Regions from separate parts of the Agarivorans sp. MS3-6 genome, predicted to be linked through region 2. Evidence: predicted binding sites of a transcription regulator. Region 2 holds the regulator's gene; each other region holds the start of a gene.
The links. The regulator LexA, encoded in region 2, represses DNA repair genes until DNA is damaged. The targets are predictions, from matches to a motif close to TACTGTATNNNNATACAGTA.

Region 1: the regulator LexA is predicted to act here: its motif matches at 7,922-7,941, upstream of recN (DNA repair protein RecN).
Region 3: the regulator LexA is predicted to act here: its motif matches at 4,400-4,419, upstream of recA (recombinase RecA).

What each region holds. Positions count from the first base shown of each region.
Region 1 covers NZ_CM134202.1:912,792-923,409, forward strand. Annotated here, with positions in the region: gene grpE (nucleotide exchange factor GrpE) at 1-575, opposite strand, end outside; gene nadK (NAD(+) kinase) at 729-1,610, shown strand; gene ACVFI8_RS04290 (flagellar brake domain-containing protein) at 1,652-2,356, shown strand; gene ACVFI8_RS04295 (multidrug effflux MFS transporter) at 2,412-3,623, opposite strand; gene ACVFI8_RS04300 (ABC transporter permease) at 3,782-4,639, opposite strand; gene ACVFI8_RS04305 (ABC transporter permease) at 4,648-5,505, opposite strand; gene ACVFI8_RS04310 (ABC transporter ATP-binding protein) at 5,495-6,607, opposite strand; gene ACVFI8_RS04315 (extracellular solute-binding protein) at 6,656-7,726, opposite strand; gene recN (DNA repair protein RecN) at 7,948-9,615, shown strand; gene ACVFI8_RS04325 (outer membrane protein assembly factor BamE) at 9,693-10,052, shown strand; gene ACVFI8_RS04330 (RnfH family protein) at 10,104-10,451, opposite strand; gene ACVFI8_RS04335 (SRPBCC family protein) at 10,451-10,618, opposite strand, start outside.
Region 2 covers NZ_CM134202.1:2,011,033-2,021,650, reverse strand. Annotated here, with positions in the region: gene ACVFI8_RS09160 (hypothetical protein) at 1-149, shown strand, start outside; gene ACVFI8_RS09155 (DUF6998 domain-containing protein) at 234-686, shown strand; gene ACVFI8_RS09150 (hypothetical protein) at 789-1,073, shown strand; gene ACVFI8_RS09145 (hypothetical protein) at 1,433-1,687, opposite strand; gene ACVFI8_RS09140 (hypothetical protein) at 1,808-2,224, shown strand; gene lexA (transcriptional repressor LexA) at 2,612-3,253, shown strand; gene coxB (cytochrome c oxidase subunit II) at 3,582-4,649, shown strand; gene ctaD (cytochrome c oxidase subunit I) at 4,661-6,250, shown strand; gene ACVFI8_RS09120 (cytochrome c oxidase assembly protein) at 6,252-6,833, shown strand; gene ACVFI8_RS09115 (cytochrome c oxidase subunit 3) at 6,817-7,692, shown strand; gene ACVFI8_RS09110 (DUF2909 domain-containing protein) at 7,710-7,913, opposite strand; gene ACVFI8_RS09105 (SURF1 family protein) at 7,906-8,634, shown strand; gene ACVFI8_RS09100 (hypothetical protein) at 8,631-9,149, shown strand; gene ACVFI8_RS09095 (COX15/CtaA family protein) at 9,164-10,192, shown strand; gene cyoE (heme o synthase) at 10,161-10,618, shown strand, end outside.
Region 3 covers NZ_CM134202.1:3,717,645-3,728,262, forward strand. Annotated here, with positions in the region: gene ACVFI8_RS17175 (peptidoglycan DD-metalloendopeptidase family protein) at 1-635, shown strand, start outside; gene rpoS (RNA polymerase sigma factor RpoS) at 691-1,641, shown strand; gene mutS (DNA mismatch repair protein MutS) at 1,722-4,295, opposite strand; gene recA (recombinase RecA) at 4,464-5,516, shown strand; gene ACVFI8_RS17195 (regulatory protein RecX) at 5,550-5,999, shown strand; gene alaS (alanine--tRNA ligase) at 6,141-8,765, shown strand; gene ACVFI8_RS17205 (aspartate kinase) at 8,803-10,017, shown strand; gene csrA (carbon storage regulator CsrA) at 10,126-10,305, shown strand; tRNA gene ACVFI8_RS17215 (tRNA-Ser) at 10,584-10,618, shown strand, end outside.

The sequences.
Region 1 (10,618 bases), 1.1 Mb from region 2:
AAACGGCCATTCAGTTCATAGCCTTTTTGCAGAACGGCTACCACTGTATTTGGTGCCACACCTTCTACCTCTTGCATGCCCATTGCTTGATGTTTAGCGGGATCAAAAGCTTGATCTTGCGGCGATACGACCTCAATACCAAACTTCTTAACTGCATCGATAAGGGTTTTAAGGGTAAGCTCTACCCCTTCAATCATCGATGACAAGGCCTCATCCTCACGGTTGGCATGTAATAAAGCCATTTCCATATTGTCGATGACAGGTAACAGCTCATTGGCAAATTTTTCTAAGGCAAACTTACGGGCTTTTTCAACTTCTTGTGCAGAACGACGACGAATATTGTCAACTTCAGCTTTAGCGCGAATTACCCCATCTTTTTGCTCAGTAACCGTTTGTTCAGCAGTCGCCAAACGCTCTAGTAACTCAGCAACGCTGATCTCTTCACCCACAGATTCAGCGTCTGCCTCTGCTTCCATTTCAGCTTCTAGCTCAGCTTCAATCGCATCAACTTGCTGTTCTACTTCGTTTTCTACTACAACTTCTTCTGATTGCGCTTTATTTTGCTCGCTGCTCATGCAGGGTCTCCGTAATTCTTCACAAATAACTCTAATCTGTTGCATATTATGGGGATCAAATAGATGCTTTCAAGTGATAGACGCGATAAAACTAGCTGAGTTCTTAATGGACACGCTATAATCAGCGATAACACAAAGTGAAATCAATAAGTTATGACTAAAGCTTTCAATACCATTGGGTTAATCGGAAAACCACATCATGAGGGTGCAAACAACACCCTTACCGCGCTATACCATTGGCTTACTCAACAGTCTTATACGGTGTTAGTAGAAGAGCTAACCGGCCAACAACTAGACATTGACGGGCTTAACTTAGTCAGTATTACTGACTTAGGGCAGCAAGCCGAGTTAGCCATTGTAGTGGGCGGCGATGGTAATATGCTGGGAGCCGCGCGTGTTTTATCCGGTTACGATATTGCCGTTATTGGAGTCAACCGTGGAAACTTAGGCTTCCTTACCGATTTAGATCCAGATGATTTTGAACACCCCTTGCAACAAGTGCTACAAGGAAAATTTGTCACTGAAAATCGCTTTCTATTAGAAGCAAGAGTGATGCGTCATAATACGCTCAAAAGCTGCAATAGCGCCGTCAATGAAGTGGTACTTCACCTCGATAAAGTCGCCACCATGTTGGAGTTTGAAGTATATATTGATGATCACTTTATGCTTAGCCAACGTGCCGACGGCTTGATTATCACTACCCCTACTGGCTCTACTGCTTATTCACTTTCAGCTGGAGGCCCTATTCTCACCCCTAATTTAGATGCGATAGCGTTAGTGCCCATGTTCCCGCATACTTTAAGCTCTCGGCCGATTGTGGTTGATAGCCAAAGTGAAGTGAAACTTAAGCTATCTTACGACAACAGCGAACATATGAATGTGAGCTGCGATAGCCACGTTTCACTCCCGGTACTACCGGGAGACGAAGTAATTATAAGAAGACAAGCAAATCACTTGCGCCTGGTTCACCCCGAGAACTATGATTACTTTAAAATATTACGAACCAAACTTGGCTGGGGCAGCAGACTGTTTTAATCTAAGCCTTACAATTATCATCGCATCAGGGAAGTGAATCATTGAGCACAACTACCTCTCCACTGGTTAAACAGCGTCAACTAGTTGTTGAAATTATGCGCCAACTTTCTTTTGGCGATATTCTCGATGTGCAATTTGTTAAAGCAGGTGATGTGCGTATCAAATGCCGGTTAATCGGCGTTGATGACGGTAATTTTCTAATTTTTGCGGTTCCCAAAACTGCCCAACAAAGCCACGGTGATGTATTAGTTGAAGGGATGGCTTGTATTATTCGCTCAATAATTGAAGGTGAAGCCGGTCAATGTATCGCCTTTCGCAGCATCATCACAGACATAATTAAGTCGCCCAAACACCTTCTATTTGTAAAATACCCCTCTGAAATCGAACGTTTTAGTCTGCGAAAACAGCAACGGGTTAGCATTCGAGTTCCGGCGACCATGACTCACCGATCGTCAGTGAGCGATCACCAAATTGAAGATAGCCTCAGTTTCGATGGGATCATCTTAGATTTATCTGCTGGAGGCTGTCGCTTTAAACTCGCTTGGCCTGCGAGTAACGGCAAGCTGCTGTTAGAAGATGTATTTATCTATATTCGCTTTCCGGGTCACCCCGACAAAGATGCGGTCGTCGAGGGAAAAGTGAAAAGCCAAAGCCGTGAAGGAATCGACCACCTATCTGTAGGTATTCGTTTTGAAGGAGAAACGGAACTAGAAGAAGTCTTTAAACACCTCGCTCTAGACGTTTAACCCCATCATTAGCTACCATCTTAAGTGCAACTATTGTCGATATAACATCGCAAGTTCATGCTTTGTTTTGTTGCCAGGGAACTCGGTCAAATAAAGTAATTACCACTAAGCTAAATAACGCCACAAATAAGAAACCAAACACCACCGGATAGCAAGTATCGTTAAAACTTAGACCGATTAAACTACCAATTGGAATGGCCACCAACGTTGATATAAAGGCAACAAAAGCTGAGCCCATGCCCGCAATAGCACCAAGCGGTTCCATCGCTATAGAATTTAAATTACCGAACAAGATACCAATACAGAAAAAAGCAGGCACCAAATAGGCCATTAAAACCAGCAACGGCGGTACACCAGCATTAGCCAACAATATGATACAAAATAGACCCGTTAGTAGCAGTAAGCCCCATAAAGCGTAATTAATCATCTTACGCATGCCTAACTTTAGCACTAAGCGACCATTGACCAGTGAAGCTACGCCCACCGCACAAGCAGCAACAGCAAATAACAAAGCAAAATTGTCGCCTTGGTCGTATAAGTGTATAAATATTAAAGGGGCACTGTTTAAGTAACCGATAAAACCACCAAAAACCACACCGGATACCAAGGTATAAACCAACGCGGTGCGCTCAGCCAAGAGGAATTTCAAACCTTCAACAAAGCTTTTTACTGTAAGTGGTCGGCGTTTGTCTTCCACTAAGGTTTCCTCTTGGTACAAAAAGAACCAAAAACCAGTGGATACCGCCATGATTAACAACATACCAAAGATCCAGCGCCAATGGGCAACACTCAGAATTAACTGACCCACAGCAGGGGCTAAAATCGGCACGACAATAAATACTGAAAACACCACCGACATAATACGCGCCATTTCGGCGCCTTTTAATTTGTCTCGCACCAACGCCATGGTGATAATTCGCGGTGCAGCCGCCCCCATACCTTGCAAAACGCGCCCAACGATTAGCCAGTTAAAAGACTCTGATAAGATACAAATGATGCTACCGCTGATAAATAGCAAGTAACCTACATAAATTGGCGGCTTACGGCCAACTGCATCTGACCAAGGGCCATAAAATAATTGCCCTATCGACAAGCCAATAAATAAAGAAGTGATGGTCCATTGAGCCTGAGTGGCTTGCGGTAAATTGAAGTCGTTTGCAATGGCTACCAGTGCAGGCAACATCGCATCTACAGATAATGCCACCAGAGACATCATTGCCGCTAACAAAACAATAAACGCTTTAGCGTTGCTATTTCCAGTGCTCACCTGTTACTCCTAACTCCCTACAGAAAACAGGTCGTTATATCACGAGAAAAGTTGAATAGCGATAAGTAATGAAGTTGGCTACAGTAAGGCTACAAATAATCTAAAAGTCACAATAAAACAGCAGCTATAACCAAATAGCTGCTGTTTTATCGAATTTACTAAGTGTTGTTTTTTTGCTCATTATCAAACAGCATGGATATCAGAGCGATGAGTGCAGAGCCAAGCATTAACAATAGTGATACCGCATTTAGCACCGGCGTGGAGCCTTCGCGTAAACGGTCATACATGGCAATAGTTAAAGGGGCGTCAGAGCCAACTAACATCAAGGTGGTATTGAAGTTCTCAAAAGACATAAGAAAACTCACCACTCCGGCGCCAAGTAAGGCAGGGGTAAGAAACGGCAACACTACGGTAATAAAAGCAACCCAAGAACTTGCTCCCAAATTTAACGCGGCTTCTTCTAAACTAAAGTCAAATTTACGTAAACGAGCTAATATAACTAAAGTTGAAATAGTAGTGATAAACGCCACTTGGCCAATCACCACTAGGCTAAAACCGGGTCGTAACCATTCCCATTCCCAAGCAAAGGTATTCTCAATACTATTTGCCAAACTACTACTGGCCACCAAAATGGCAACCCCAAGGATAACGCCAGGAATGACCAGCGGTAGCAATAAGCCAATGTATAGCCAGTTTTTCCCAGGAAAATCGAAGCGAACAAACAACCAGGCATTTGCAGTAGCCAACACAATAGACACGAGGGTTACCAAGCAAGCAATTGAAGCGCTCACCCCAATACTAGAAAGCAAGCCGTCATCATATAAAATCCCTAATTTAGGTTCGGTTTGGCCGATAAACCAATCTAAGGTAAAACCTTGCCAAGGCAGGGCTGGATACAAACTATCATTGAAAGCAAAGATTGCCACAATGGTTAAAGGTAAGGCCAAAAAAACTAAAAAACCGACCATGTAAAATTGGTAAAGCGATTTAGCCGGACCGCGTAGTTGATGTAACATAAATCCCCCTATCGACCCAATGTTCGGCTAAACGACTGACCACTAAGCTTCAAGCCTAGGGCCACAACAAACGAGGATACCAGTAACAAGATCACACCAAAAGCGGCCCCTAACTCCCAATTAAAGCGGGTGATAAACTGGGTGAAAATTTGCTCGGTAAACCACAGGCTGTCTTTCCCACCTAATAACCTTGGGGTGAGGTAATTACCTAAACACAGCATAAACACCATAATACAACCAGACACTATGCCAGGCATCGCGTAAGGAACAATAATGGAACGAGTAACATCCCAACCGTTTCCGCCTAGGTCATAACCGGCCTCAATCAAGCTTTTATCTAGACCTTCTAAGGTACTCACCAGCGGCACCACCATAAATAACATCGAGGTATAAACCAAACCGATTAACATACTTACATCGTTATACAGAAACTCGATAGGTTGCTCGGTTAACCCCAAGGCCATAAGCCCTTTGCTTATCACTCCAGACTCTCGCAGCAGAATCATCCAGCCGTAAGTACGCACTAACTCACTGACCCAAAATGGCAATAAACAAGTCAGTAATAACAAGCGTTTTGATTTGCCCTTAGCCACTTTGGCAATGAAAAATGCCACTGGAAAACTCACTAACAAAGTGATGAAGGTAGCTAATAAGGACATCCACACGGTACGCATTAGAGTGCGCCAGTACAGTGGTTCACCAAAAAACTGTTGATATTGGTAGCCACCCACGCTATCGCCTGCTGCGTAATCTCGTTTAATCAAAGATAACTCAAGCATTTGCATGTGTGGCAACACAATCAGCAATACAAACCACAATAAAAATGGCAGCAATAACAAGTAAAAACCTAGGCCTTTAGCTTTCACTGCTCGCTCCTTTTACAATGCACATTGCTTGCTCGGCATTCCAATAGATGCGCAGTAAACTGCCCACGCTGATGTTATGCAGCGCCAAATTTGCGCCTGGGGCAACTTGATAGACCTCATTATGATGGGTATCTCGAACCATTAAAGTAGAACTCGCGCCATCAAATAAACACTCTTCAACAACAACATCAAACTGGTTATCAGCTTGAATATCTTGCCCTGCCTTAGCAATACCGATAACTTCAGGTCGAACAAAAATGTTGACCGTAGTTTTGGCAATTTGCGGTACTTTAGTTTCCACGATCAAGTGGCGTCCACGCGCGGTTTTTAATAAAGCCTTCGCTTGGCGCTGTTCACATACCACCGCTGATAACTGATTAGTTTGTCCCACAAATTTGGCCACAAAGGCGGTATCGGGTTGAAAGTAGAGCTGCTGTGGGCTGGCAACCTGTTCAAAACGGCCATTATTCATCACTGCGACTTTATCAGACATCACCAAAGCTTCTGATTGGTCGTGAGTAATATAAATAAAGGTGGTACCAAACTCTCGTTGCAGGTGTTTTAGCTCAACCTTCATTTTTTCTCTAAGCTTTAAGTCTAAGGCGCCCAAAGGCTCGTCAAGCAATAGCAAGCTTGGCTCTAATACCAAACTACGCGCGATAGCGATTCGTTGCTTTTGGCCGCCTGATAGCTGTGAAATCTGTTTATCTTGGCTTCCGTCTAAGCCAACTCGGCTAAGTACATCACTGATTTTAATTTGCCGTTCAGCAGCCTTAACCCCCCGACGCTTTAAGCCGTAAGCGATATTCTCGGCCACGTTCATATTGGGAAAGAGTGCTAAATGCTGAAACACCATATTCACTGGGCGTTTATTAGGCGCTAATTCGTTGACCCGTTGTTGATGAATTCTAATCTCACCCTTACTGGGCGATTCGAAGCCCGCTAGCATTCTCAACAACGTTGTTTTGCCACAACCGGATGGCCCTAAAATAGAAAAAAACGATCCCGCTTCTACATTAAAATTTAAGCCATCAACCGCAGTGAAGTCAGAAAATTGCTTGGTGAGACTTTCACATTCCAGATCAAATTTAACATTTGCCACTATAAAAACTCACTTTGAAATTTAAAGGGGCCGGTTGGCCCCATACACTTATTTTGCCGCTTGAACGCGATCTAATACCTTACCTTCCATGGCTTCTAAGCCCGCAGGTACAGCCGGATACCACTTGATGTTGTCGATATCATCACTAGAAAAGCTGGCGTTAAATTGGGCCTTAGCCACTTCGTTAACGTAAGCATCCGATCCTTTTGAAGCAGTGAAATTACCTGCAGACTCGGTGATTTTTGCCGCTATTTCAGGGCGCATAACAAAGTTGATCCACTGGTAAGCCGCATCAACCGCCTTTGATTTTCTTGGGATAGCAAAAGTGTCAATCCACCCAAGAGCCCCAGATTTAGGTGCAACAAATTGAATATTCTGTTGGTCACGGTTGAGCTTCCAACCACCAGCATCCCAAGCCATGGCCGCAACCACCTCATTTGAGCGCATTAAGTTCATTAACTCATCACCGCCAGACCAGTAAGCTTTAACGATAGGTTTACATTCGACCAATTTTTGTTCTACTTGATTCAATATTTGCTGGTATTTTGCAGGGTCAGAATAAGCAGCAAATGGGTCTTCTCCCAACGCGAAAGCAAAACCAATCAGAGTTGGACGCTTCAAACGATAAGACACTTTGCCTTTATATTTGTCTTGGCATAAGTCGGTATAATCAGCGACATCTTTGGCCATTTCACCGTTCACCACTAAGCCACTGGTTCCCCAAACGTGAGGGACGCCAAATACTTGGTCGCCTACTGCGGTGTTTTTCTTAGTGGCGTCCAACATAGAGGTAATCATTTGTTGCTGTTCAATACGGGTTAGATCAATAGCCTGATAAATGCCGAATTGCTGTTGAACACCAGTAATGCGGTCTTGGCTAGGCTGGGCTAAATCAAAACCAGAGCCGCCTGTTGCACGTAACTTAGAGATCATGTCTTCATTGTTTGATTTGGTCACCTTCACTTCGATGCCCGTCTCTTTTTCAAACAGCTCTATCACTTCTTGTGGGGCGTAACCACCCCAAGTGAGTAGACGTAAGGTTTCTGCACTGGCTTGTGCGCTAACAATTGCACCCATGCTAAGCGCTAAAGCACTCAGTGTTAAACGTTTATTCAACATAATATTCTTCCATGTATTTATAGGGTTAAGTAGTAAACCAAGTTGCTTGGTTTGAATACATCGCTCGAATGATAAACATGCACTACTTTTATGACACAAATGTGAAGGTACAAGCAACCGAAAAATAGGATAAAAAACAATCAGTTTTGAATTTTAGCTTGCAAGCTCAAAAATAGAACTATATATTTATACAGCAACTGTATGAATAAACAGGTATGGAAATGCTCACTCAATTAAGCGTACAAAATTTTGCGATTGTTCGATTTCTTGAACTCGACTTACATCAAGGTATGACCACCATTACTGGCGAAACCGGTGCCGGTAAGTCGATTGCGATTGACGCACTAGGCTTGTGTTTAGGTAATCGCGCCGAAGCATCAATGGTTAGGCAAGATGCCGACAAAGCTGAAATCAGCGCTCAATTTGATATAAGTACCAATCAGCGAGCCCAATTGTGGTTACAACAAAATGAGCTGCTGAGTGACGACGAATGCATTTTGCGTCGAGTAGTCACTAAAGAAGGCCGCTCTAAAGCTTATATTAATGGCACCGCTGTACCTTTGGCACAACTTAAGAGCTTAGGCCAATACCTGATCAGCATTCACGGCCAGCATGCACATCAACTGCTGCTAAAACCTAGCCAGCAGCTTTCTATCGTCGACCAATATGCCGCTCATCCGCAGTTAATAGGCGAAGTAAAACAAGCCTACCAAATGTGGAAGGGCCTGTGTAACGAGCAAGAGTTAGCAGAACAACAGCAGAAAGAACTCGCCGCTCAGCGACAACTACTTGAATACCAAGTGAAAGAGTTAGACGAATTTGCCCTTCAAGAAGGCGAATACCAAAGCATTGAGCGGCAACACCAATGTTTATCACATAGTACCGAGTTGCAACAAACCAGCTACCAGCTTACTCTGTTGCTGGGCCATGACGAACAAGTCAATGTGCTTGATATGCTGGCTCAGGCCTGTAAAACCACCAGTCAGCTACTGGAGTTAGATCCCAAATTAGACGCCATCAATAACCTACTGCACGAAGCCCAAATACAAGTTGAAGAGGCCACATCACAACTTAGCCATTACAGTGAAGAGCTAGACGATGACCCTGAGTTATTTGCCGAGTTAGAACAACGCCTCAGCCTCGCCCTAGAACTAGCCAGGAAGCATCAAACCACCCCTGAGTTATTACCTGAGCTGCATCAAAACTTACACACCCAGCTCAATCACATGAGCCAACAAAGCGAACGTTTTGAGCACCTTGCCGAAGAAATTGAAAAAACATGGCAACACTATCTTGGCAAGGCGAATAAACTATCTAAAAGTCGCGAACGTGCTGCTAATAGTCTCAGTAAATTGATCACTAAAGAAATACATAAACTCAGTATGGCCAAAGCACAATGTGAGTTTTCAGTTCACAGTGATGCCGAGCAGTTTATCAATGCTAATGGTATTAACCGCGTTGAACTACTAGTAAGAACCAACCCAGGTCAGCCGATGCAGGCCATCGAAAAAGTCGCCTCAGGCGGTGAGCTATCCCGTATTGGCTTAGCCATTCAGGTTATCTGCTCGGCCAGCATTTTAACCCCTACCCTCATTTTTGATGAAGTTGATGTCGGTATTAGTGGCCCAACAGCTGCTGTAGTAGGCAGCATGCTTCGCCAGTTGGGTAAGCAATGTCAGGTACTATGTGTCACTCACCTTCCGCAAGTTGCCGGACATGGACACCAACAAATGTTAGTGAGCAAGCAGCAAAAGAAAAATGAAACCATCACTAATATGCAAACATTGTCAGCAAAACAACGCTTAGAAGAATTAGCGCGTTTACTTGCCGGGGACGAAATTACCCCTTCAGCCCTCGCAAACGCGCAAGAATTATTAATCAGCGACTAATTTCTTCGCGATCGATGCTTCTTTTTCTGGCGGGGCTTAGTTATGATGCCTTCCTTAACAAGGAGCTTCGATTAACCATGCGTTTTACAGCAAAGATTTTTATCCTACTAGCCAGTTTAAGTCTAAGTGCCTGTTCAGCCTTTGACTGGATGGTATACAAGATTGATATTCCCCAAGGCAATTACATCGATGATGCAAAGGTAGAACAGCTTCGAATCAACATGAGTAAAGAGCAAGTGCGATTTGTGCTGGGTACGCCAATGTTAATTGATGCTTTTGAACAAGAGCGCTGGTATTACTTATATAGTTACCAAAACGGTAATGGCCCGCTAGAAAAGCGTAACTTAGTGGTTCAATTTGTAAACGACCACTTAGCCTTAATTGAGGGTGACTATGAAGTTAGCGAAGACTTTATGGTGCCATTAGATGCCGGATAGTTCTCACTAATAGCAAAAAGCCAGATAATCATTATCTGGCTTTTTTGTTTGTTAACTGTCGGTAGTTTTTGCCTTAGGCCTACCACCGGTGGTTTTATCGGCCCTACCGGCAGCTTTAGCCCGCTCGGCACGAATTTTTCTTAGCTCTTTAGGATCAGCAATTAGTGGCCGATAAATTTCTATTCGGTCACCATCGTGCAACATTTGGCTTAATTTAGCCGCTCGACTAAATATGCCTACCGATGCAGATTCAGGGTCTATTTCTGAAAAATGGTCCACAATACCCGAAAGCTTAATAGCGGTTAATACATCACAACCCTGCTCTACCTTGCAAGCCAACAGTACTTGGCGCTCAGGCAAGCCATACACAACTTCAATATTTATTTGCTCACTCACCACTAATACACCTGTTTTGCTCTATCTACGAACGCTTGCACCATATTACCCGCTAACTCCTGAAAAACCCGACCAAAAGCGGCTGCAATCAACTTATTACTGAATTCAAAGTTCAAATCTAGCATCACCTTACAGGCTTGCTCGTCTAACGCGATGAAATGCCAGACACC
Region 2 (10,618 bases):
CTAGTGAAATTAAAAAGCAGGACGCCGATTCACTTGAAAAATTTGAAAATGTAATTTTTTCAGGAATAGTAACAGATGAAGGAAACCTTCCATCAACTTATGATGGAATTGAACAAATCAGTAAGCTAATTAAATCAGCCAAGTCATGAGACTGCATGTAACAAGTTGCGCAAGCAGGACAAAGTGCTGCGCACTTCGCCCCTTCACCCCTTCGCAAGGCGTGAAGCGAAAATATGGATCACGATAAATTTCAAGGATTAATCAAGCAGCTTTACTCAACAGTGAGCGAGCTAGAAGCTATGTTTCCAGGGCGCCACTTTACGCCCGACGGTCATATGGTCGGCAGTATCGGTGAATGCCTTGTGGCAGATGCATATGGTTTGGAATTAAAAACAGCATCGAACAAAGGCTTTGATGCTATAGCCAGAGACGGAAAGGAAGTAGAGATTAAAGCTACTCAAGCAAAGTCAGTGGCTTTTCGTAGTGAGCCAGAACACACAATTATTATTAAGATTCTTCCAAATGGTAAATTTGAAGAAGCTTATAATGGGCCGGGCAAGTTGGTATGGAAGCAGTTCGCCGGCAAGAAAACTCCAAGTAATGGTCAGTTTCAAATATCATTGAATAAACTAAAAGAACTAAATAAACAGGTAAACGATTCCAGTCGTGTGCCAAGAATCGCTTAACAAGGTAATCTTGCCTCGTTCGCTGCCCTCACTGGACCTCCGTTTCGGTGCTTCGCACCTACACTACGGCCGCAAATTACGGCGTTATGTGCACTTGGAACTATGAATAAAGACTCTTACAGTACCTTTATTGGCGCTAAAGCAGTGGCATTTACTTGGATTGCTGCTCTGATTTCTCCTGTATTCTTGGAAATAGGAATAGAGGATGGATTCAGCAAGCACTTCTATATCGGCGTCGGTTGTTTGGTGCTTATTCTTATTTCATTTGTTGATGGCATCAGGGCAAGGCGTCATGCTGTTTACTCTGACTTTTGGGTATGTTCAGTTGTGCCTGTTGCTGTTTTTCTTGCAAGCTTGTCTTTCGTTTGGTTAGCTAGTTCGGTGTAAGTGAGCGTCGTGCACATAACAAATAAGAATAGGTGTCGCGCAGCCGACACCTTATTCGGGTGTTGAACAAGCCCGATGCTCCCTTCTATAGTCAATAACGGTGTTGCTGTTGGCGGGGCCAAGGCCTTGTTAGTTTTCGCAAGGCGAGTTTGGCTAAGACGGGGTCAACGGCGTTAAGCCCTTACCCGTTTGGCGTAGTGCTAAGTTGTTATTTTATGTGTATTTTCATCCTCATGTTAAGCCCAGCCATTCTCCTTATACTGTTCGCCTTTCGGCTAGCTCGTTCGGCTAAGGCCAGTGCCAGTGCAGTGCAGTGCATGGGGTGTTGGCAGCAAGGGCATAGCTGAGTAACGACATTGTTATTGTTGTCGGTTTGGATCGCGATGTGTATTGAAGCAACAGCAGCCCAATGTAAAAAGCCCAACGTCATAAACCACACAAAGATGACTAGCCAAGTCTTTGTATTTTTTGATAAGTTTGTTGATAGAACGAATATTGGTGGGAATTGTGCCTTGGAACACAGGCTCATCTCTCGAATTATCAACACAATAAGCGGCATCTTTGGTTTCTTTGTGAACATCTGGTCCAATAAAAAACGTGCTAGATGTAGACATGTCGATCTCCTGTTCTGTTAAGACTTTGCATCTAACAGTGTGGCTCTAGTTTGACTACCCCACGATAAACGCAGGAGGTCGGCACTTTCACCGGGGATCATTATGTCTAGGTGATGTCAGATGAAAAGTATGATGCTTCGAGTGGCTTTATTTTTCGTTATCCTTCCGTTGACTGCATGTGGTAATTTTGCAGTGATTGAATTAGCTGATAGCAACGGTATTACTGATAGCGCCATTGAAAATTTTTGCAGTGATAATGGCTTGGTTCAGGATAAAAAGCCTTGGATACGAAGTTATAACCGCTGGGCTAACAGCCCTCGTAACGAGTTGTTGAGATCTTGGAGTGGTGAGTATGAGGGGGAGGCCGTCATGCTTGTCGAACTTAAGAGAGATGGGAAATATATCTTAGTTGTTGATGTCCAATATGCGCACGAGCGGCCAAATGAGGTCGCGAATCATATCGTAGGTCGGTTAAAGCAAGCGGGAGTTAAGTACGATATCGTGATTGAGTATAAGAGTTTTCTACGGCTGTCATAAATGAATCACCTAACAAGCGGTTGTTATCGCCCCGTTGGGGCTGGGACGGCCTTTCCGCTGCTTCGCAGCTCCAAGTCCGCCCCAAAACCGGGCGTTAACTCCGATCTAACCGTACTGAATCTAATCCGAACCACCGATATTTGAGCTAATAACGTAACACGCATTTGTCCAAAAATGAGTTAGCTCGGCTGTTCGTATCCGTCTATTACCCCAACCTCTACTTATTTGTCACGGGTGTCACGAAATATCGGGTGTAGTTTCAACGTAGCGGAAAGCATTTCAATGAAACTGAAACCTACACACTATAGCTTGATCCTAGATAAAACCTTGCTTCATCGCTAATGCTGTATATACTAACAGTGTGCTGTATAAACTTACAGGTAGACTATGAAGCCCTTAACGCCCCGTCAGACCGAAGTGTTTGAACTTATTCAACGACATATATCAGATACAGGTATGCCGCCTACTCGTGCCGAGATAGCTAAAGAGCTGGGTTTTCGCTCGGCCAATGCTGCCGAAGAACACCTACGAGCCTTAGCGAAAAAAGGCGCAATTGAAATGATCCCTGGCGCCTCTCGCGGGATCCGCATTGCCGATGCCTATTTGTCTACACCGGCTGCTAATCAACAACCTGAAGAAGCGGGTTTACCGCTGATTGGGCAGGTTGCCGCTGGCGAGCCTATTTTGGCGCAAGAGCATGTAGAGTCTCACTATGCGGTTGATGCTAATTTATTTAAGCCGCACGCAGATTACTTGCTACGTGTGCAAGGGATGAGCATGAAAGACATTGGTATTATGGACGGCGACCTATTGGCGGTGCATAAAACCAGCGATGTTCACAATGGTCAAGTGGTGGTAGCCCGCTTGGAAGATGATGTCACGGTAAAACGTTTTGAGCGCGATGGCAAAATGGTTTATTTGCATCCTGAAAACCAAGAGCTCAGTACCATTGAGGTAGATTTAGAGTATCAGAGCATTGAAATTGAAGGCTTAGCTGTCGGCATTATTCGCACTGCCGATTGGATGTAAGCTTAAGTTTTACAATAGTTCCCGCATTTTAAAGCCCAAATCAATTTGATTTGGGCTTTTGTCGTTATCATCACATCTTTTATCTCTCGCAATAAAAAAATAAACATTTTATTTACAATTCCATAACTTAAAGGTTAATTTATAAGCAGTAGGTTGTGTTTAGCGGTTGCAACCTGTTGGTTCGGGGTGGGAGTTATCCCTTTATTCGCAGCCACTTCCTGATTTGGGAAGTTGTTGTCGTTGGCTACTAGCAAAGGAGAGCGCTGTGGGCCGATGGATACAGCTATTACTGCTGACATTCTTTACGTCGCAAGCATACGCGGAAGAAATGTCATTCAATTTACGTCCAGGTGTCACCTCAATAAGCGAGCAAGTCTATGGCTTGCACATGACAATTTTTTATATTTGTTGTGCAATTGGTGCTCTGGTGTTTGGCGCAATGTTTTGGGCCATTTTTCATCATAGAAAATCTAAAGGGGCCGTTCCGGCTCAGTTTCATGAAAGTACCAAAGTCGAGATTATTTGGACGGTCATCCCTTTCGTTATTTTGATTGGTATGGCGATCCCTGCGACTAAAACCTTACTCGCCATGGAAGATCCCTCCGATGCAGACCTAACGATTCAAGTTACCGGCTCGCAATGGAAGTGGCACTACAAGTACTTTGACCAAGAGTTAGAGTATTACAGTGTACTGGCATCTGATTGGGACGAAGTGAACGGCAAGCTGAGCAAACGCGCTAATTATCTACTCGAGGTTGATCGGCCCTTAGTGTTGCCTGTGGGTAAGAAGGTTCGCTTCTTAATGACCTCTGAAGATGTTATTCACTCTTGGTGGGTGCCAGACTTTGCGGTTAAAAAAGATGCCAATCCAGGCTTTATTAACGAAGCGTGGACGATTATCGATAAACCGGGCATCTACCGCGGCCAATGTGCAGAGCTATGTGGTAAAGACCACGGCTTCATGCCCATTGTAGTGATAGCCAAACCGCAAGCAGAATACGATGCGTGGCTGGCTGAAGAAGAAGCCGCTTATCAAGCCAAACAGGCACAAGAGCTTGCATTAGTGGCGATGACCATGGAGCAAGACGAGTTGATGTCTCTGGGCGAAAAAGTTTATGAGAAAAGCTGTGCTGCTTGTCATCAGGTTAATGGTGAAGGTTTGCCGGGAGTATTCCCTGGGCTAAAAGCTAGCCCAATCGCCGTGGGCGACGTGAGCAAACACATTGATGTGGTGGTAAATGGTGTGCCGGGTACCGCGATGCAGGCCTTTGGTAAACAACTGGGCTTAAAAGAGTTGGCGGCGGTGATTACCTATGAGCGAAATGCTTGGGGTAATGATACGGGTGATCTAGTGCAGGCCAAGGATGTTGTGGCCGTGCAGAATGCAGCGCAGTAGGGAGAGTAATAATGAGCACGATTAGTGACGTTCATGCAGAGCATGACGACCATCATCACGCCCCTCGCGGCTTAATGCGCTGGGTATTAACCACTAACCACAAAGATATTGGCTCGATGTATCTTTGGTTCGCCTTTGCCATGTTTATTACTGGCGGCGCGATGGCGATGGTGATTCGGGCTGAGCTATTTCAGCCGGGGTTACAATTAGTTGAACCAAACTTCTTCAACCAAATGACTACCATGCACGGTTTAATTATGGTGTTTGGTGCAGTAATGCCAGCATTTACAGGTTTAGCGAACTGGCTGATACCTATGATGATTGGTGCGCCAGATATGGCATTACCCCGGATGAACAACTGGAGCTTTTGGATCTTACCGTTCGCCTTTACCATGTTGTTAGCGTCATTATTTATGGAAGGTGGTGGCCCTAACTTTGGTTGGACCTTCTACGCGCCGTTGTCTACTACCTACAGCCCTGATAGTACTGCTCTGTTTGTATTTTCGGTTCATATTATGGGGATTAGCTCGATTATGGGGGCGATCAACGTGATTGTTACCATTATGAACTTGCGCGCTCCGGGTATGACTTACATGAAGTTGCCGCTGTTTGTATGGACATGGTTTATTACCGCATTTTTGTTGATTGCGGTGATGCCTGTATTGGCAGGGGCGGTCACCATGGTATTGACCGATAAGTACTTTGGTACTTCCTTTTTCGATGCTGCTGGTGGCGGAGATCCGGTGTTGTTCCAACACATCTTTTGGTTCTTTGGTCACCCTGAAGTGTACATTATGATTTTGCCGTCGTTTGGTATTATCTCGGCGATTGTTCCTGCCTTCTCGCGTAAGAAGTTGTTTGGTTATTCGTCGATGGTTTACGCCACCGCATCCATTGCCGGTTTAAGTTTTGTGGTATGGGCTCACCACATGTTTACCACGGGGATGCCGGTGCAAGCCGAGCTGTTCTTCATGTACGCCACCATGTTGATCTCGGTGCCTACAGGGGTAAAAGTCTTTAACTGGGTTGCCACAATGTGGAAAGGCTCAATTTCTTTTGAAACCCCCATGTTGTTTGCTATCGCCTTTATCGTGTTGTTTACCATTGGTGGTTTCTCGGGGTTGATGCTGGCCATTACCCCGGTTGACTTCCAATACCACGATACCTATTTCGTGGTGGCGCACTTCCACTATGTTCTGGTTACTGGTGCCATATTCTCGATTATGGCCGCGGCCTATTACTGGCTACCTAAATGGACCGGTAAAATGTACGACGAAGGTTTAGGCCGTTTGCATTTTTGGTGCTCGCTGGTGTCGGTAAACGTGTTGTTCTTCCCAATGCACTTTTTAGGTCTAGGGGGCATGCCACGGCGAATACCTGACTACGCACTGCAGTTTGCTGATGTGAATGCGATTGTCAGTATTGGTGGCTTTGCCTTTGGTTTATCACAGTTTATTTTCTTATACATGGTGATTAAATGTATTCGTAGTGGTGAGCCTGCGCCAGCCAAACCTTGGGAAGGTGCAGAAGGGCTAGAGTGGGATAACTTACCCTCACCCGCGCCTTACCATAGCTTCACCACTCCACCGGAGATTAAGTAACATGCAAGGCCATCGCCGCTTAGTGGTGCGACTACTGATTGTAGTGGTTGCCATGTTCGGCTTTGGCTATGCCTTAGTACCTTTGTACGACGTATTTTGTAAAGTTACTGGTATAAATGGCAAAACGGCTAAGCAAGCTAGCGAAGTGAGCATGAGCACCGATGAACTGCGCACCGTGACCGTAGAATTTATCAGCTACGTACCACAGGGGTTAAATTGGAAATTTGGCCCTAAAGTTAATCGGGTCAAAGTGCATCCCGGTGAAACGCTGCAAGTGGACTTTAGTGCTACTAATCAAACGGCTAAGCGCTCAACTGTGCAGGCGGTGCCGTCGGTTAGCCCCGGCTTGGCCGCTAATCATCTTAAAAAAGTCAGTTGTTTTTGTTTTGAACAACAAACGCTGGCGCCTGGTCAGCAACAAGACATGCCGTTATTTTTCTACGTTGACCCGGAGTTACCCAAAGATATAAACACATTAACCTTAGCTTACACCTTATTTGCCGTAGAGGGCGTTGAGCTAAATGAATCGAAAACCGCACAAGCGAGTGCAGAGGGAGAGGTGAGCAATGACGCAGCCTTATGATAAGTATTATGTTCCTGCCCAAAGTGTTTGGCCGATTGTTGGCGCAGTAGGCCTATTTTTAATCGCAATGGGGGCAGGATTTACCGTACAGCAGATGAACAGTGAACAAAGCTATGGAGTATGGATATTGTCCTGTGGCTTTGTGGTGATCATCACCATGATGTTTGGTTGGTTTGGCAATGTTATTCAAGAAAGCATGGACGGCTTGTACAGCGCGCAAATGGATCGTTCGTTTCGCCAAGGCATGAGCTGGTTTATTTTTTCTGAAGTGATGTTTTTTGGCGCCTTTTTTGGGGCCTTGTTCTACGCCCGAATGATTGCGGTGCCATGGTTAGGTGGGGCCGGTAATAACGAAATGACCGGCGCGGTATTGTGGCCGGAATTTGAAGCCATATGGCCACTAATTCAAACCCCAGGTGGCACCACCACCGAAGCCATGGGCTGGTACGGCTTGCCTTTGTTGAATACGGTGATTCTGGTGATTTCTTCTATCACTTTGCACTTTGCTCACGTGAGTTTAGAAAAAGATAAACGCGGCCCGCTAAAGCTGTGGTTAGCCATTACCTTGGTATTGGGTTTTGCCTTTTTGTTTTTTCAAGTTGAAGAATATGTTCATGCCTATCAAGAAATGAACCTACGACTCGACTCGGGCATTTATGGCAATACTTTCTTCTTGCTGACTGGCTTTCATGGTTTGCACGTGACCTTAGGCGCAATCATGTTAACGGTAATGTTCTTGCGCGTATTAAAGGGCCATTTTACCGGTAAGAGTCACTTTGCGTTTATGGCGTCGAGTTGGTACTGGCACTTTGTAGACGTAGTGTGGTTAACACTATTTATCTTTGTGTACGTGCTGTAAAGCGCTTTGGGTAAACACTAATAAGGACGGGGGTTGGGCTGAATTAAGCCCGTGGCTAGCGCCAGCAATACAATGGCGATAGCGATAACACTTAATATAAGGCGGCGGCCTAAATAATGGCTCATGGGTTTATCGCCGCCTTTTAGCATTACCCGTAGTGCAAACACCATATTAATAACCACAAACAGAATGAGTGCGGTGATTAGAAGTTTTATGACCATAACAAAGTTCTCTCTACAGGCTAATAAAAAAACAGCGTCTTACCGCATGCTGCTGTTTGTGTTGCTTATGTTTGCGCTGATAGTCTTGATGGTCAAGCTTTCATTATGGCAATGGCAACGGAGCGAGCAAAAACAGCAGTTGTTAGACCAATATCAGCAGCAATCGTTAGTGCAAACCAGTTTGCCGCAAGCCCTAGAGCAAGGCCCCGTGCCCTTTCAGTTGGTGCATGTTTCAGACATGCAGCGTTCAAATTACTCACTCTGGTTAGATAACCAAGTACAAGATGGCCAAGTAGGTTACGACGCGTATGTGGTTGGGCATACGCCGCAGGGCAATGTATTGGTGCGTTTAGCTTGGTATAAAGCGTCTTACGATAGAAGCCAATTACCGCTAACCGATGTGGCTCAAGCATTGCCTGAGCAATATCGCTTACGCCAAGTAAGTTTGCCCTTGGTGCTAGATCAGCAGTATTGGTTAGAAGATTTACCGCAAGGCCTAAGGGTTCAGCAGCTCAATATTGAGGCGGTAGCCAAATATTGGCAAATAGACTTATTACCCTTTGTATTAGATAGCCAAATAGACCACTCGCCTAAGCAGTTGGTCTCTATATCGCCTGCAAAACACCTAGGCTATGCAGTGCAATGGTTGCTTATGGCTTTAGTCGCTGCAGGCTTAACGGGCTATTTTTACTGGCATAACCGAGACAAGGAAACGTCATGAAGAGTCATCAAAAAACCATGTTACTCGTGGCTTCGGTGTTTTTAGTGCCATTGCTACTGGCTTGGTTGGTATTAAATATGGGCTGGTTTGAGCGTGGTGTATTAAGCCATGGGCAATGGTTAGAGCCCCCCTTGCAGTTAGAAAACTACACCCCCGGAAAATGGTCAATTGCTCAAGTGGTACATCAACAGTGTGAAGAGCAGTGTGTTGAGCAGTGGAGCAAGTTAGATAATGCCTGGTTAGCCTTAGGTATTGCTAAGCAAAAAACGCAACGGATGGCGCTTCTCAATGATGTTCAGCTAAGTGTTGAGCAATTAGCGACCATTGATGAAGGGGTTGCTCAGTTACGTCTTACCCAACGTAATCAGGCTTTGGCGGGTTATGATCAACAGTGGTTAGTGGTAGACCCCACCGGTTGGGTGATTTTGAGCTATCAACCTAGTTTGGGTGACGAGCAGGTTAAAGGCTTGATTACCGACCTAAAACGCTTAATTAAAAATTCTCGTTTTCAGTAGTTAGAGGGAGAGTTATGCAAAAAGGATTGATTGCCGCAATTTTACTCGCGGTGGTGGTGATTGGTTTAGGCGCATTTACCCGCTTAACCGATGCTGGATTAGGTTGCCCCGATTGGCCAGGTTGTTATGGCCGATTGGCGGTTCCGCAAACGGCGGAGCATATTGAGCATGCCGAAAACGCCTTCCCCGAGCGACCACTAGAAGCGCACAAAGCGTGGAACGAGATGATTCATCGTTATTTCGCCGGTAGTTTAGGTTTGCTGGTGGTGGGCTTAGCGGGCGTTGCCTTGTGGCGCAAACAACACCGATTTATTGCGGTGGCGTCGGTAGTGCTGATTGTTTTTCAAGCCCTGCTGGGAATGCTTACCGTTACGCTTGGCTTAATGCCCATTGTTGTAATGGGGCATTTGCTGGGAGGCTTTTCGATGCTTGCGCTATTGTTTACTTGGTTGCTGATAAGTCAGCGACCGTTGGCAAGAAATGTTCGTTCTGGACGCTTGCTATGGTTAGGTTTGGCGATATTGGTGGTGCAAATTGCGTTAGGTGGTTGGACATCGGCCAATTATTCAGCCATATCGTGCCAAGGCTTACCGCTATGTCATGAAGACTGGACCGCCAGTTATCAAGTGGATGCTTTTCACCCTTTACCTGAACGAAGCGGTGATAACTACGAGTTTGGGGTATTGAGTCACCAACAACGAATCACCGTGCATGTCACCCATAGAATTTGGGCCGGCGTAACGGCTTTTTACTTGTTAGTGCTGGCCTTGAGCCTTATTCAGCAGCGTCACAGTGACATTACTCGCGGGCGAGCCTCGCGCTTAATTTTTGTATTACTGATGCAGGTTGGTTTAGGTGTGGCTAACGTGCTTTGGCAGGTGCCGCTGGCGGTAGCGGTGGCACATAATTTAATGGCGGCGATGTTGCTGCTGTGTCTGATTAGTTTAGTGGTTGCGCATTATCAAAGCGCTACACTGAGTAGTAAGCGTGTATTGCAGAAGGAGAGGCATTATGGCGAAATCGAACGCGCTAACCCAGCCTAGGCAGTTAAACAAAGGGATCAATTGGCGAGCACTGTATAAGCTTACCAAACCTAAAGTGGTGGCACTGATAGTGCTTACCTCTGTGGTAGGGGCTTGTTTAGCTACCTCTGGGCTTCCTCCTTGGCAGGCATTGCTGATAGGTAATCTGGGTATTGGCTTAATGGCGGGCGGGGCTGCGGCGTTTAATCACTACATTGATAGTGAAGCCGACGCGGCAATGGCGCGAACCCATAAGCGACCATTACCCACCGGCGCCATTGCCAGTTGGCAAGCACTTAGCTGGGCCTCGCTATTATCAATAGTCGGTTTTGCCATGCTTTATTGGTGGGTTAATCCCTTAACAGCGTGGCTAACCGCGGCCAGTTTGGTGGGGTATGCCGTGGTTTATACCTTGTGGTTAAAGCGCGCCACACCGCAAAACATTGT
Region 3 (10,618 bases), 1.7 Mb from region 2:
CGATTGCTTGGCGTGCAGGGCTTGACCCCGAAGATCTGGCAAAAAGAAATAATATCTCAGCGCCCTACACAATCTTTGTTGGTCAAACTATTAAATTGAAGACGACTGGAGTTAAGTCCGGTCAGAATGTTACAAACAAGCATAAAACTGCGAAGGTGCAAGTTAAAGATGTTAAGAAATCGTCAAAAAAACTTGAATCAACGTCAACAAAGGCATACGCTGAAACCTCACCTAAGGTTGTTGCCAAGCAACACACTGGCCCAGTAAAAGGCTGGGTTTGGCCAACTAAAGGTAAGGTTATCAAAGGCTTTTCAAATCAAGCTAATGGTAATAAAGGCATAGATATTCGCGGTAGTCATGGTCAAAAGATTATCGCGTCAGCTCCTGGTAGAGTGGTATATGCGGGGAGTGCCTTAAGAGGTTACGGGAAACTTATAATAATAAAACACAATGACGACTACTTGAGTGCTTATGCCCACAACAGTCGATTACGTGTAAAAGAAAAACAGCAAGTAGCAGTAGGACAACATATCGCCGATATGGGCGATACAGGAACAACCGACACGCGATTACATTTTGAAATCCGTTTCAAAGGAAAGTCAGTAGATCCAAGTAAGTATCTACCGGCACTCTAGCCTAGATTGCACACAATAATAATAGCAATCAGGTCTTGTTCAGGGAGGTTATGCTATGACCCAAGTAAAAACTGCTGTAAAACTAAAAAGTGTTTCAACGAACAGCGCAACTAAAGCTAAAGTTGATAAAAGCGCTAGTAAAGACGATATCATGCAAGCCGATGTATCAAAGAGCTTGGATGCCACCCAACTATATCTTGGCGAGATTGGTTTTTCGCCCTTGCTCACCGCAGACGAAGAAGTGCTTTATGCTCGCCGCGCCCTTAGAGGGGATGATGCTGCTCGCAAAAGAATGATTGAAAGCAATCTACGCTTAGTGGTTAAAATTGCAAGACGTTACAACAATCGAGGCTTAGCACTGTTAGATTTAATCGAGGAAGGGAACCTTGGTTTAATTCGAGCAGTTGAAAAGTTTGACCCAGAGCGAGGCTTTCGTTTCTCTACTTATGCCACTTGGTGGATCCGCCAAACTATTGAACGAGCGATTATGAATCAAACTCGTACTATTCGTTTGCCTATCCATGTGGTTAAAGAATTGAATGTTTACCTCCGTACTGCGCGTGAATTAGCTCACCGCTTGGATCATGAACCTACCGCAGAAGAAATTGCAGAAACATTAGACCGCCCAGTTGAAGACGTGACTAAAATGCTGCGTTTAAACGAACGGATTAGTTCTGTGGATACGCCTATAGGTGGGGATAATGACAAGGCGCTATTAGACATTATTTCTGATGAAAACGAGCATGGACCCGAGCATAGAACTCAAGACGATGATATGAAAAATAGCATTGTTGAGTGGTTGGGAGAGCTAAATAGTAAGCAGCGTGAAGTGTTGGCTCGTCGTTTTGGCTTATTAGGATATGAGGCTTCAACCTTAGAAGATGTAGGCCGTGAAATTGGACTTACCCGTGAGCGAGTAAGACAAATCCAAGTCGAAGCGTTGCGTCGCCTTCGAGACATATTGTCTTTACAAGACCTATCTATCGACGCTTTATTTAAAGTGTAATAGTTAAACAAGCAAAAAAGGAAGCCTAGGCTTCCTTTTTTATTATCTAAAATCAGCTATCAGCTATCAGCTATCAGCTATCAGCTATTAGCTTGGAGCTTTAAATTAAATAATAAATCTAATGCTGCTTTAGGTGACAAGTCATTGGGATCCAAGTGTTTAAGTTGTGTCAGCACCGGGTGTTCAGTCTCTTGCATTAAGTCCATCGCTAATTGAGCGCTTAGGTCGCCGTCTGCGTCAATCCCTTTAGCGGGAGTGGGAGCATTGGCTTCGAGTTGTTTTAGCTTACTTTTAGCTTGAGTAATTACCGATTTTGGTATGCCAGCCAGTGCAGCAACTTGTAGGCCATAACTTTTACTGGCCGCCCCATCTTGTACTTGATGCATAAAGGCAATAGTGTCTTGATGCTCAACAGCATCTAAGTGCACATTTGCCACTCCTTGTAGCAGTTCTGGTAGTTGGGTCAACTCAAAATAGTGAGTAGCAAACAAGGTTTGAGATTCAAGCTTGTTGAGCGCTTTGGCTACCGCCCAAGCGAGCGACATTCCGTCATAGGTGCTGGTTCCACGACCTATTTCATCCATCAGAACGAGGCTATGTGGCGTCGCATTGTGTAAAATATTGGCGGTTTCAGTCATCTCTACCATGAAGGTTGAGCGGCCACTGGCTAAATCGTCTGAGGCACCAATTCGGGTAAATATTTTGTCGATAGGGCCCAGCTCAACGGCTTCTGCAGGCACAAAACTTCCCATATAGGCCATTAAGCAAATCAGGGCCGTTTGGCGCATATACGTTGACTTACCGCCCATGTTCGGACCGGTTACTATCAACAGTTGGCGCTGCTGGTTCAATTTAACGGGGTTAGCGATAAAAGGCGTGTCGTTGACGTGTTCAACAACGGGGTGACGACCACCTTCAATATTAATACCGGCTTGGTCAGTAAAGCTTGGTCGCACGTAATTTAAGGTTTCGGCACGTTCAGCTAAACAACACAGCACGTCTAGTTGTGCAATGGCCTGTGCGCTGCGCTGCATTTGACTCAAGCTGGGTAATAATAAATCGAGCAGTTGGTCATATAGTTGTTTTTCAAGTGCTAGCGCTTTACCTTGGCTAGAGAGTACTTTTTCTTCGTGCTCTTTTAGCTCAGCGATAATATAGCGTTCCATATTTTTCAGCGTTTGCCTGCGAATATAGTGCTCTGGCACTTGCTCTGAATGTAGTCGGCTAACTTCAATATAAAAGCCATGCACTTTGTTGTAGCCAATCTTTAGATTAGCAATGCCCGTTTGTTCCCGCTCGCGTTGCTCGATGCCTTTCAAGAATTGGGTGGCTCCGTCACTTAAGTTGCGCCACTCATCAAGCTCCTGATTGTAACCCTCTGCAATCACGCCACCATCACGTATTAAAACCGGAGGGTTATCGATAATTGCCCGTTCTAATAGGCTTAGTGTTTCAGGAAACTCGCCAATACTTTTAGCGATTGAACCGAGCGCGCTGCAATGAGCTAAGTCGCTTTGCAGGTCTGGCAGAAGACTAAATGCGTTACGTAAGCGTGCTAAATCACGGGGGCGGGCAGAGCGTAGTGCTAAGCGAGCCAGTATGCGTTCTATATCACCAATGGATTTGAGAATGCTTTGGATTGGCGTATACAAATCTGCGGCCAATATTTCTGCAATACAATCTTGGCGGTCAATCACTTGTTGTTGGTTACTTAAAGGTTGGTGTAACCAGCGGTTCAGTAAGCGGCTTCCCATAGACGTTGAGCTATGGTCGAGAATTGAGCTAAGGGTGTTTTCAAAGCCTCCCGCTAGATTGCGCGTGAGCTCGAGGTTTTTACGGCTGGCGGCATCAAGTTGAATGAACTGGTTTTGGCTCTCGACGATAATGGCATTAATGTGGGGCAGCGCGGTACGTTGAGTATCTTGTACGTATTGCATCAAACAACCGGCAGCGGCGAGGGCCAATGGGTACTCACTTACGCCAAAACCATCTAAATGACGGGTACCAAACTGCTGATTCAAGGCTTTTTGGGCGCTGGCTAAATCATATTCCCATTCGCCTCGACGACGTAAACCTTTGTAGCTTTGCAGGGCAGGGAAGAACTCAAAATCATCTGGGTATAGCAATTCTGCAGGATTTAGACGTTGCAGCTCGGCTTGTAGCTGTTGCTCACCAATAAATTGGTTAATGACAAAGCGACCACTGGCTATATCTAAGTAGGCTAAACCAATTTGTTGCTGTTGGTTGATCACGCTCACCAGCAGATTGTCTTGTTTTTCTTCTAATAAAGCCTCGTCGCTGACGGTACCAGGGGTGATGATTCGCACAACCTTACGTTCAACCGGCCCTTTACTGGTTGCGGGGTCACCTATTTGTTCGCAAATGGCAACAGATTCGCCTAATTGGACCAAGCGAGATAAATAGTTCTCAGCTGCGTGATATGGAATACCTGCCATAGGGATAGGCGTACCCGCCGATTGACCACGCTTGGTCAACGATATGTCCATTAACTCTGAGGCGCGTTTGGCGTCATCGTAAAACAGTTCGTAAAAATCACCCATTCTATAGAACAATAGAATCTCAGGATGCTGGGCCTTTAACGTTAAGTATTGGCGCATCATAGGAGTGTGCTTTTCTAGATTAGTTTCAGTCATTAGGCTTATCGAATTGTTTAGTAATGGTTAAACGAAGCAGCAAGGATAAAAGCTGGCAGCCGAATAGGCAAAACTCTTTTATTAATTTTTTGGAATAAACTTGATACTGTATGAATACCCAGTATACTACTGGTCATTAAGATAGTTAAAAGCACCTACGAGGGCGATATGGATCAGAACAAACAAAAGGCATTAGCTGCGGCCCTAGGCCAAATTGAAAAACAATTTGGTAAAGGCTCAATCATGAAGCTCGGCGATAACCGTACCATGGATATTGAAACGATTTCTACTGGTTCTTTGTCGATTGATATTGCCTTAGGCGCTGGCGGCTTGCCTATGGGGCGAGTTGTAGAGATCTATGGCCCAGAAAGTTCAGGTAAAACCACCTTAACTTTAGAAGCCATCGCTCAAGCACAAAAAGTAGGTAAAGTTTGTGCCTTTGTTGATGCTGAGCACGCCTTAGACCCTATTTACGCCAAAAAATTGGGTGTTGATGTTGACAACCTTTTGGTGTCACAGCCTGATACTGGGGAGCAAGCCTTAGAAATTACCGATATGTTAGCTCGCTCTGGTGCCGTAGATATGATCGTTATTGACTCGGTAGCAGCACTGACTCCTAAAGCCGAAATTGAAGGCGACATGGGCGATAGTCACGTAGGTTTGCAAGCGCGTTTAATGTCACAAGCACTACGTAAGCTTACCGGTACCTTAAAGCAAACTAACTGTATGTGTATCTTCATTAACCAAATTCGTATGAAGATCGGGGTTATGTTTGGTAACCCAGAAACCACCTCTGGTGGTAATGCATTGAAATTTTACGCGTCAGTTCGCTTGGATATTCGCCGCATTGGCGCCGTGAAGAGCGGTGATGAAGTAGTGGGTAATGAAACACGCGTTAAAGTGGTTAAAAACAAGATTGCTGCGCCATTCAAACAGGCTGAATTCCAAATCATGTACGGTGAAGGTTTTAACCGTTATGGTGAGCTGGTTGACCTTGGTGTAAGAGAAAAACTGGTTGATAAAGCCGGCGCTTGGTTCTCCTATAAAGGTAAAAAAATTGGTCAAGGTAAGGCTAATGCTTCTACTTACTTAAAGGAGCACCCAGAAATGGCTCAAGAAATTGAAATGACTATACGTAAGAATTTGCTGACGCCTGAAGTGGTAGAAGAAACGATAGATGCAGCCACCACTGAAGACGCACCAGTGAATACTGAAGCGTAATTAGAGAGGGGAGCCGAGAGGCTCCTTTTTGTTATGACCAATCGCAGTGCGCTTAATAGTGTAATTGACCTTTTATCCCGACGCTCATATAGCCAACAGCAGCTGTTACTAAAGCTACAGCAAAAAGGCTACCCTGAGAGCGAAATTGCAGATGCGCTTGAATACGCTCTGCAAAATGCGTGGCTTGATGATAGAAATTACGCCATGCAGTTAGTCCGTTCCCGCTTGGAAAGAGGCTATGGACGTAATTATCTGCAACAATACTTAATGGCTAAGGGGATTAAAAAAGACATAGCCAGTGAAGTGTTAGCGCTTCCCGACTGGGACTGGTATCAAGCCCTCTGCTTAAGCTTTGAGCGTAAATACAAGCAAGGTCTTCCTAGTGAACGCAGTTTGCAACAAAAATGTACTGCCTACCTTTATCGCCGCGGTTTTGAATTTGATTTGATCAATATTCTGTATAGCGAGCTCAAACATCAATAACTGTTGAACACTTTGCCTGCATGGATCTGCGTGCTATATTATCGCGATTAATTAGAGTTTCACCTTTTTAAGCGCTTGTCGACGAGTAATCCTCATTTTACCGCTAAGTCGAGTTGCTACAAACCCCCAGGAAAGAGTTTCATGAAGATGACTTCAGCTGAAGTAAGAGATGCATTTTTAAGCTTCTTTAACAGCAAAAATCACCAAATCGTTGCTAGTAGTTCGTTAGTTCCCCACGACGATCCCACGTTACTATTTACCAATGCGGGTATGAATCAATTCAAAGATGTATTTCTTGGCATTGATAAGCGCAATTACACCAGGGCCACTACGTCACAACGCTGTGTTCGTGCCGGTGGTAAACACAACGATTTAGAAAATGTAGGCTATACCGCTCGCCACCATACTTTCTTTGAAATGTTGGGTAACTTTAGCTTTGGAGATTATTTCAAAGAAGAGGCGATTAGCTATGCGTGGGAGTTTTTGACCGAGGTGGTTAAGCTTCCTAAAGATAAGCTGTTAGTCACCATCTATGAAACTGACGACGAAGCGTTTGCACTGTGGGCCAACAAAATTGGTGTACCAGAAGACCGCATCATTCGGATCGGTGACAAGTCGCCTGAGAAAAAGTTTGAGTCAGATAACTTTTGGCAAATGGGTGACACCGGGCCGTGTGGTCCGTGTACCGAAATATTCTATGATCATGGTGAGCATATTTGGGGCGGTCCTCCAGGGTCTCCAGAAGAAGACGGCGACCGTTTCATTGAAATTTGGAACGTGGTATTCATGCAGTTTAATCGCCAAGCTGACGGTACCATGGAAGCTCTGCCAAATCCTTCGGTAGATACTGGCATGGGTCTTGAGCGTATTGCGGCTATTTTGCAAGGTGTTCATTCAAACTACGAAATCGATATCTTTCAAAATCTGATCGCTGCGGCTGCCAAAATCATTGGTACTAGCGACCTAGAAAACAAGTCTTTGCGGGTTATTGCTGATCACATCCGTTCTTGTGGTTTCTTGATAGCCGATGGCGTCATGCCGGCTAATGAAGGCCGTGGTTATGTATTACGTCGTATTATTCGTCGTGCTGTTCGCCATGGTAATAAGCTTGGAGCAACTGAAGGGTTCTTCTACAAGTTATTCCCCGCTCTTATTCAAGAGATGGGCGAAGCTTACCCAGAGTTGAAAACGCAACAACCCGTTATTGAGCGAGTTTTGAAGCTAGAAGAAGAGCAATTCGCTAAAACTTTAGACCGTGGCTTACTGATTCTTGATGAAGCGTTAAACGAACTAAAAGGCTCAGTAATTCCTGGCGATTTAGTATTTAAGTTATACGATACCTACGGTTTCCCTGCCGATTTAACCGCAGACATCGCTCGCGAACGCGAACTGAGTGTTGATGAAGCTGAGTTTGAAGCAGCTATGCACGCTCAGCGACAGCGAGCCAAAAAGGCCAGCAATTTTGGTACTGATTACAACGATAATTTGATCATCGATAGCGAAACCGAATTTTTAGGTTACCAGCACTTAGATGCAGAAGTTCAAATTGTCGATATCTATAAAGATGGCGAATCTCAGCAGTCACTTGCTGGTGGAGATCAAGCCATCATTGTGTTGGATAAAACGCCGTTTTATGCCGAATCGGGCGGCCAGGCAGGTGATGCCGGCGAGTTAATGTACGAGGGTGGCAGCTTTGTGGTTGAAGATACCATCAAAGTAGGCAAAGCCTTTGTGCATAAGGGGTATGTGCAGGGTGGTGACTTATGCTTGAATAAAGTGGTTACTGCTAAAGTTGATTCACGTCGTCGTTGGAATACCGCGCTAAACCACTCTGTGACGCATATATTGCACGCAGCATTACGTCAAACCTTGGGTGAGCATGTTACCCAGAAAGGTTCGTTGGTAGAGGCGCAACGTTTACGTTTCGATTTCTCGCACTTTGAAGCCATATCGATGAATTCTATCCGTCAAGTTGAACATCTTGTTAACCAGCAGATCCGTCGTAATTTACCAGTGATTACCAAGGTAATGAACTTGGATGAAGCTAAACAAGCCGGTGCGATGGCTTTGTTTGGTGAGAAGTATGATGATGACGTGCGTGTTGTGAGTATGGGCGATTTTTCTACCGAACTATGTGGTGGTACTCATGTAAACCATACCGGTGATATCGGATTTTTCAAGATTACCAGCGAAGCGGGTATCGCAGCAGGGGTTCGCCGTATTGAAGCAGTAACTGGACAATTCGCTATCGACCTCATACACCGTATTGCCGAAGAAATGGAAAAGGCCGCCAATTTAGTGAAAGGCGACCAGTTCAGTATCGGCGAAAAAGTGATGCAGTTAGTCGACCGGAATAAGATGCTTGAAAAAGACGTTGCTCAACTTAAAGCCAAGCTTGCCAGTGCAGCCAGTAATGATGTGTTAGATCAAATACAAACCATCAACGGTGTGAAAGTATTGGTTGGCTTCCTCGATGGCGTTGAAGGTAAAGCACTCCGCAGCAGTGTCGATGAGCTGAAAGTTAAACTGGAAAGTGGCGTGGTGTTATTAGGCGCGGTAAACGACGGTAAAGTAAGTCTGATTGCCGGTGTAACCAAAGATTTAACCAGTCGCGTTAAAGCGGGTGAGATGGTGAATATTGCGGCTCAGTGTGTCGGCGGAAAAGGTGGCGGTCGCCCTGATATGGCGCAAGCTGGCGGCAATAACCCAGATGGGTTACCTAACGCGCTCGAGCAGGTAAAGCAGTGGTTAACAGAGAAGCTTTAAGCAATAAGCATTAAGTGTTAAGGAAAAAGGAAAGCAAGTGGCACTAATTGTTCAGAAATATGGCGGTACCTCGGTAGGGACGATTGAACGTATTCAAGCAGTCGCAGATCGTGTTATCCGCAGTAAAGAAGCAGGGGATGACGTTGTGGTCGTTCTCTCTGCAATGTCTGGTGAAACTAACCGTTTGTTAGGTTTAGCGCAAGAAATTGACGAGAACGCCAGTGAGCGCGAAAAAGATGTGTTGGTATCTACTGGCGAGCAGGTAACGATTGCCTTGCTAAGTATCGCGTTACAGAAGAAAAACTGTGATGCGGTGTCAATGACTGGTGACCAAATTCGTATGCATACCGATAATTCACATGGTAAGGCTCGCATCACCAGTATTGATGACCAAAACATCCAAGCGCATTTAAAGCAAAACAAAGTAGTGGTTATAGCGGGTTTTCAAGGTCGTAGCCCTGAAAACCATATCACTACCTTAGGGCGTGGTGGTTCTGATACCACAGCAGTGGCGATTGCAGCGGCGCTTAAAGCGGACGAATGCCAAATTTACACTGATGTAGATGGTGTTTATACGACTGATCCGCGGGTTGAACCTAAAGCCCGCCGCTTAGAAAGCATTACTTTTGAAGAAATGCTTGAAATGGCCAGCTTAGGGGCTAAGGTCTTACAGATCCGTGCCGTAGAGTTTGCGGGTAAGTACAATGTTCCACTACGTGTATTATCGAGTTTCACAGAAGGTAATGGCACTTTAATTAGTTATGAGGTTAATAAAATGGAGTCACCGGTTATTTCAGGCATCGCGTTCAATCGTGATGAGGCGAGTTTAACAATTTTGGGTGTGCCTGATAAACCGTCTGTCGCTGCATCTATTTTAGCCCCTATTGGTGACGCTAACATCGACGTGGATATGATCATCCAAAACTCGATGGGTGATAACACCGCAGACTTTACTTTTACCGTGCACCGTAACGACTATAAGAAAGCTAAAGAATTACTGGAAGCCACGTCTGAGCGTTTAGGTGCACGTGAAGTGCAAGGTAAAGATTCGTTAGCTAAAATATCAATTGTAGGCGTAGGGATGATGAATCACCCTGGTGTCGCAAAAACGATGTTTGAAACTTTGGGTGAAGAAGGCATTAATATGCAACTTATTTCTACTTCTGAAATCAAAGTATCGGTCGTGGTTGATGAAAAGTATTTAGAGCTTGCAGTGCGTGCTTTGCATAGTGCTTACAACCTAGAGCAATAATAATGACTCTGCGACCGAAACAAGCTAGTCTATACGCTGAATACTAAAAAAATAATAGCTTTCTAAAGTCGCTAGAGAACAAGAATACGAATTTAAAGGAGATAGTTAATGCTAATTTTGACTCGCCGTGTAGGCGAAACGTTGATGATTGGGGACGAAGTTACTGTTACAGTATTAGGCGTGAAAGGAAACCAAGTACGTATTGGTGTTAACGCACCTAAAGAAGTTTCTGTGCACCGTGAAGAAATTTACATGCGCATTCAAGCTGAGAAAAATGCTAGCGCCTAGTTTCATATCGCTATAGCAAGATTTTACAAAAGGAAGCCTCTTGCTTCCTTTTGTTGTTTATGAAGTCTGTAAGACTTTTGTTGCTCTGTTCTTGCAGCCTATGATCACTATTTTGCTGGTTTTTATTTATTCGGTGCTCATGCAGTGTATGCTGTATTTTCGTACTTATTATGACTAAAAATACAGTCATCTGTTCGAAAGCTGAACGAACAAATGAAAAGTGACAAAAAAGGTTTGACTATATTTTCGGAAGCAGTAATATCTGCATCCGAAATCGCGGTGAGGTGGCCGAGTGGCCGAAGGCGCTCCCCTG